DNA from 2 places in the Neptunomonas sp. ABH4_499 genome. Region 2 is predicted to be linked to the other one. Evidence: predicted binding sites of a transcription regulator. Region 2 holds the regulator's gene; the other holds the start of a gene.

The links. The regulator FNR, encoded in region 2, switches genes on or off when oxygen is low (the NO sensors DNR and NnrR bind a similar motif). The targets are predictions, from matches to a motif close to TTGATNTANATCAA.
Region 1: a site for FNR is predicted at 1,397-1,410, ahead of ACXAF9_RS14545 (cytochrome-c peroxidase). Genes of this name have one in related genera too.

Annotation. Positions count from the first base shown of each region.
Region 1 is NZ_JBSWXK010000014.1:82,046-85,465, forward strand. Features, by position in the region: gene ACXAF9_RS14535 (di-heme oxidoreductase family protein) at 1-17, opposite strand, end outside; gene ACXAF9_RS14540 (imelysin family protein) at 18-1,286, opposite strand; gene ACXAF9_RS14545 (cytochrome-c peroxidase) at 1,510-2,736, shown strand; gene ACXAF9_RS14550 (acyltransferase family protein) at 3,053-3,420, shown strand, end outside.
Region 2 is NZ_JBSWXK010000005.1:69,494-72,913, reverse strand. Features, by position in the region: gene hemN (oxygen-independent coproporphyrinogen III oxidase) at 1-881, shown strand, start outside; gene fnr (fumarate/nitrate reduction transcriptional regulator Fnr) at 976-1,749, shown strand; gene ACXAF9_RS06575 (hypothetical protein) at 2,000-2,623, opposite strand; gene ACXAF9_RS06570 (adenine phosphoribosyltransferase) at 2,799-3,341, shown strand; gene hrpB (ATP-dependent helicase HrpB) at 3,407-3,420, shown strand, end outside.

The DNA.
Region 1 (3,420 bases), on a different contig from region 2:
TTGTTGAAAACGGACATTTAACCTTGAACGGCCTCTGGGTTATCCAGTGAGTCAGAACCTTCCAGTTCGATGTCTTGCAGGTTCAGGGTTTCGATCGCTTTCTCGATGGATTTTGTCTGAGTCGTCAGAGCATCCACCACGTTTTGAATGACCTTGTTGCCTTCGGTGTTACCGCTGCCGATCAAGACGTCAAAGGTGTTGCCCTTCGCCGCTTCATCCACCATCACTTGCATCGCGGATTCGGTTGAGTTCAGCTCGCTGCGCAGTTGAGCGTCAACGTCTGGGTTTTTCTCTTTTACCAGATCCGACAGGCTTGGGCCGCTTACGACAGAACCGTCAACGCGAGTGTAAGACCCTTCGTAAACGTTCTTGATGCTTTTAGCGTCGTAGTAGTGTGACCAGTGCGTGTTGTCAGAGAAGCAATCGTGCTCTTCTTCTGGGTCGTGCAGCATCAGGCCAAGCTTGATACGCTCACCCGCAAGCTCACCGTAAGACAAAGAACCCATACCGGTCAGGATGGTTGCTAAACCACCGTCTTCACCTTTGTCGGCCAGTTCTTGGCGAGCGGCACCGCCCTCTTTCCAGTTAGCGGCCATCTCTTCAAGGTCGGTGATCAACAAGTTAGTTGCGGCGGTCAGATATTCACGACGACGCTCACAGCTACCGCCGGTGCAATCTTCCAAGCTAAAGTCAGATGCTGGACGGTTGCCTGCACCTTTTTCTGTGCCGTTCAGGTCTTGGCCCCACAGCAAGAATTCGATGGCGTGGTAGCCAGTTGCAACGTTCGCTTCCACTTCGTCAGCTTCGTGCAGTGTCTCGGCCAGAAGCTCTGGAGTGATCTTAGTCACATCAACGGTTTCGTTGCCCAGAGTGATTTGAGTGTTGGCGATCACGTTTGCCGCGTACACTGGGTTTTCGTCGGACTCTTCGCCGTAGCTGTTCGCATCAACGTAGTCGATCAAACCTTCATCCAAAGGCCATGCGTTTACTTTGCCTTCCCAGTCATCAACGATGGCGTTACCGAAACGGTACGCTTCGGTTTGTTGGTAAGGAACGCGGGCTTCAACCCATGCTTCACGAGCGGCTTTCAGGTTCGCTTCAGTCGGCTCAGCCAACAGAGCGTCGATTTTTCCTTTCAGTGCTTGCGCAGTGCTAAGTGAATCAGCGTACGCCGCTTCTGCGATGTCGCCGTACGTTTTCAGAACGTCAGCTGCTGTTGCAGCAAAAGCCATAGGGGTTGCTGCACTGATCGCAGCCGCCAATGCTAGGCGGGAAACCGTCTTCATGAAGAACTCCTTTAATCACATGAGTCTATACAGGGGGTATGCAAAGACCGCTTAATATAAATGAGAAACATTCTTATTACAATTGTGTCTTAGGTTAGGAAACTCAAAACTTGATCCGAATCAGGTTTCATCAGGTACAATCAGAGTAAGCTTTATTTATTGCTGTTGAATGTTTTGTATTGTCAGTCTGAGCTGCGGGTGAAACGGCCAGACGGAGGTAGTTGTGATCCAGTCCTTTCTTCGATGCCAGCCTATTGTGTTAAGCGTGTTGCTTTTAATCGGCTTTGTATCGCCAAGCCGCGCCGCGGATGCTCCGGCCGAACAGGCCGTTTCAGCGCATGATGAAACCCATGATAAAAGCAAAGCCACGTTAGGTCAGATGCTGTTTTTTGACCCTGCGTTATCTAAAAACCGAACCATGTCTTGTGCGACCTGCCATGCGCCGGGTGATGGCTTTGTGGATAAACGTAAGCACCGCGGCGGTTTTGCCGCATCACTGGGCGATGATGGTCAGTCCATTGGCGATCGAAACGCACCGAGTGTGGGTTACGCTTCGTTCTCGCCTAAGTTTCATCGTAAAAAAGATGGCAAATACGCCGGTGGGCAGTTTTGGGATGGTCGCGCTGCGAATCTGGCAGAGCAAGCCGGCGGCCCTCCACTCAATCCCATCGAGATGGGTATGCCGAATAAGCGCTCGGTGGTGGATCGCTTAAAAGAGAACCCGGTCTATGTGCAGCAATTCAAGGGCATTTACGGTGAGGCGGTGTTCCAAAACCCGGATCATGCCTACGATGCGATGACCGATGCGATTGCGACCTTTGAGGGCAGCGAGTTCTTCTCGCCATTTGATTCCAAATACGATCGTTTCCTGCGCGGTGAGGTGAAACTGACGCCCGAGGAGGAGCTGGGTCGTACCCTGTTTTTCTCGCAGCAATTTACCAACTGCAATCTGTGCCACCAACTGCGCACAACGCCTAATCGCAGCGACGAGACCTTCACCAACTACGAATATCACAACATTGGCGTACCAGCGAACACGGCGCTTCGCCAATTTAACGGGATGCGTCAAAAAGACTTTGGTTTGCGTCAAAACCCGCATGTGAACGATGACCCCGCGCAAAGCGGTAAGCACAAGGTGCCGACGCTTCGTAATGTGGCCGTGACAGGGCCGTACATGCACAACGGCGTGTTTGAAGACTTACGCACCGTGATTCTATTTTACAACAAGTACAACAGCAAAAGCGCTAAGCGCCAGATCAACCCCGAAACGGGTGAGCAGTGGCGTGCCCCGGAAGTGGCTGAAAACCTATCGTTAGAAGAGCTCGAAACAGGGCCGGCCCTTGATAACCGCCGCATTGATGCCTTGGTGGCCTTCCTAAAAACATTGACCGACCAACGTTACGAGCCACTGCTTAAACAGCAAGAAGCCATGGCTAAACACGCTCCTTAACCTGCTCTGTGCTGGTATAGCGGGAACCCCTGCGATTGAAATGGGTCATATTGAACAGTGGATGAGCCTTGCATGTGCCTTAAACGCTAAGGCGCATGAAGGATCAGGCCCGGGAATGGCCGTTCAATTTTTTATTAGGCGTCAAGGATTTATCGCTAGCGAAAGCGTTTGGTAAACCGCATAATAGCCCCGCTTGCAGTCGGGTTTACCGAGCTCACTCCTGCCTTATGTCTTGCCTGTTCTGGCGGTCAAACCGGTTCCTATCCTTCCTGCAGCTCAATCTAAGTCTCGGACCATTTTTTGTGGAATCATTTGAGTGAAAGATCGCTTACTTGAGTTTGATTACCTGCGTGCACTGGCCATCATTTTGATTGTGCTGGGACACTCTGTGTACAACTCCGAAAAAGGTTTTCCGCTATTGCTGGAAAACCTATTGCGCGGCGGTACAGCGGTGTTTGTCTTTATTTCTGGTTTCTTTTTGCACGCGGTGTTTGCCAAACGGTTTGATTGGCAGCCGTTTATGATCAAGAAAGCGCAAAACGTGTTGATCCCTTTTTTATGGGGCTCGCTAATTGGATTGGCCTGTAAAGTGCTTATCTGGATCTTTAAGGATGGCAAAACCGTTGAGCAACTGCCCGAGCTGATCTACCACACGGTAAAACACTTCTATGTACTGTACCCGCA
Region 2 (3,420 bases):
ACCGCATAAGCTTGGGTATCCAAGATGTAGACCCTGTGGTGCAAAAAGCCGTTAATCGCGAACAAAGCATCGAATCGGTACAAGCCATTCTTGATGAAGCGCGCCGACTGGGTTTTCGATCCATCAATATGGATCTGATCTACGGCCTACCCCATCAAGACCTTGAGCGCTTTAATAAAACGCTCTCGACGGTGATTAAGATGAGTCCAGATCGGTTATCGGTGTTTAACTACGCCCATATGCCAGAGCGCTTTCGCCCACAACGTCGGATTGATGCAGAAGCTCTGCCCTCTCCATCGGAAAAACTGCGAATTCTGCAATCCACCATAAACACACTGCTGGCAGCCGGTTATGTGTACATCGGGATGGATCACTTTGCCAAGCCGGATGACGAGCTTGCTAAAGCGCAGCGCGAAGGCCACCTGCATCGTAACTTTCAAGGCTATACGACACACGCACAATGTGATCTGGTAGCGATGGGCGTTTCGGCCATCAGCCAAATTGGCGATGTGTACTACCAAAACGAACACGAAGTAGATGCATGGGCAAACGCGGTCAAAACACGCGGGCACGCCATACGCCGTGGTGTGACCTTACATCAAGACGATCACATCCGTCGTCACGTGATCACCGAATTGATCTGCCACTTTAAGCTGGATATTCAACATGTTGAGCAGCAATTTGGGATGTGTTTTAAAGACTACTTCTTTGATGCCGAAGAAGAGCTAGCGCGTTTTGAAGCCGATAAGCTGATCACACGTAGCCCTGAAAAACTGTTCGTTACCCCGGCAGGGCGCTTGTTAATCAGGCGCATCTGTATGGCATTTGATGCCTACATACCGAAAGCTCAAAAGGTGCAGAGTTTTTCAAGAATTATCTAATATACCATTCAAACAAACGATTATTTGGTACATAATCTGTAGGGTTTTTGATGAATCCATCGAAAACCTTTACCACTATTTACAGGATTGGGTCATGACTGATACCGCCAAAGAAGGGAAACTTCGCAGCATTCACCAAGCTCATTGCAGCAACTGCAGCCTGAGCTCTCTCTGTTTACCCGTGTCACTCAACATGACAGAAATGGATCGACTGGATGACATCATCGATAAAAGTCGTCCGTTGAAAAAAGGAGAGCACCTGTTCCATCAAGGTGAGGGTTTTACATCTGTGTATGCCATTCGGGCAGGCAGCGTGAAAAGCTATACCCTTACCAATGAAGGTGAAGAGCAAATAACTGGCTTTTACTTCCCTGGCGAGCTGGTTGGCTTGAGCGGCTTTGATCACCAAGAGTACCCTATCTCGGTTAAGATTTTAGAAACCACGACCGTGTGCGAGATCCCATTCGATAACTTGGACAACCTGTGTGGGCAGTTGCCTGAGTTACGTCGCCAAGTGATGCGCACCATGAGTAAAGAGATCCGTGAAGATCAGCAAATGATGCTGCTGCTCTCGAAAAAGAACGCCGAGGAGCGCATCGCCACCTTCTTACTGAAGCTGTCCCAACGCTTTAAAGCCCGTGGTTACTCTGAAAGCAATTTCCGTCTGTCTATGTCTCGTAACGAGATCGGTAACTATCTAGGTTTGGCGGTCGAAACGGTAAGCCGAATCTTTACGCGTTTCCAGAAAAACGGACTCCTTGAAGTCGATGGCAAAGAGATTCGCCTACTGGATATGGACGAGCTCATGATTGCCTCTGGCGAGTGCGTAGGTGAAGAAGAGGAACAAGCACAAACACTCACGCTGTAAATCGAGACCCAACATAAAAAAGCCCTGATAACGCATTGTTATCAGGGCTTTTTTATTGATCAACGAAAACACAATCTTCACAAGTTCGCATGTGTGTTAGGCACAATAAAAAACGCCGGGCAGTTCCCTGTGCCCGGCGCCTAATGTTGCACAAAGAGTAGCCATCTCTGTGTAACCCAACGAGTCCATTAAACCTCTATTCAGGTTTAAAAACATTGAGCTGCGTCAACATAAGTACTTACCTGTAATTTCAAGATCCTAACAGAGTAACCAAGGTAGCCAATACACCGGCACCAGCCGCTTTGGCCGCCGACTCAACAAAACGACGCAACACGCCTTTAAAGTAGGCTTGGCGTTCCGCCCTATCCTGAATCTCCTTGGCGCTTTCGTAACCCTCTTTAAACTCAGCCACTTCCGCTGAATCAAACACGACATCAAGTACAGTAAATAAGCCCTCGGCCGAGACCTTGATCATTTCGGAGTTGAGCGAAAAATCAAACACCTGCTGCTGCGCTTTTAGCTGCCCCTGCAACCAATGTTTGGCCAGCATATCTTCGATGATTAAAAGAATACGGTCTTGTTCAAGCTCAAACACCGCGCGATCCAACGAGGCTAACAGGCGCGCTTTCGCCTCCTCTTCGATATCTCCCCCAAATTTGAGCGCCGCGTCATAACGCAGTTTTTTCACTTTAGACACAGGGGTTTTTAACATTTCGCTGACCGCCTGATGACTGTATACCGCTAACGGCGGCGAGCCATCCAAACCGTGCTTATCCAATAAGTGCATGACCAATGCATCCACATCGGACTTGGGCATCGAGCCTAAACCAAAGGTGAGGTAGTGTTTTAAAAACGCTTGTTCAAACGCGCTCATCGTCTTTGTGCTCCTTATTATTCGAGACTTAGCGATCCACACTGAGACGTTACCGAAACCAAATGACAGTCGGATGATGCATACCGTATTTTGCGCACTCGCAAGAACCCGATATACTTAGCGGTTGTGTTTGTAAGTGGCCTATTTGCCACGTAATTTCAGGAGTCAACCATCCATGTCTTATGACGAGTTTTACGTCAAATCTGTAATCCGTACATTACCAGACTGGCCAGAGCCAGGTGTGATGTTTCGTGATATTACGCCTATCTTTAAAGATCCTAAAGCACTTCGGATGGTTGCTAATGCGTTTATCCAACGCTACATGGAAACAGAAATCACTCACATTGCCTGCATCGATGCACGCGGCTTTTTGCTGGCTTCGATCATGGCGTACGAGATGCAGCTTCCTTTGGTATTGGTCCGCAAAAAAGGCAAGCTGCCGGGTGAAACCATTCACGAAGAATACACCTTAGAGTACGGCACATCGGTTGTAGAGATGCAAAAAGACGCCGTCTCTGCTGGCGACAAAGTTCTGGTCTTTGATGATCTGATTGCTACAGGCGGCACCATCTTAGCGGCCTGCACCCTGATCAAAAAACTCGGTGCCGAAGTGATTGAAAGCGCCGCGATGATCGACCTTCCCGACTTGCAGGGCTCGGCGCGCATTCAAGATGCCGGCATTCCTGTATTTACCTTACTGGCCTACGAAGGGCTTTAAGCCATACCAGGCTCGTTAACAGCAGGTCGCATTTGGCCTGCTGTATATCTCATCTTTGACATATCATGACGCAATCATT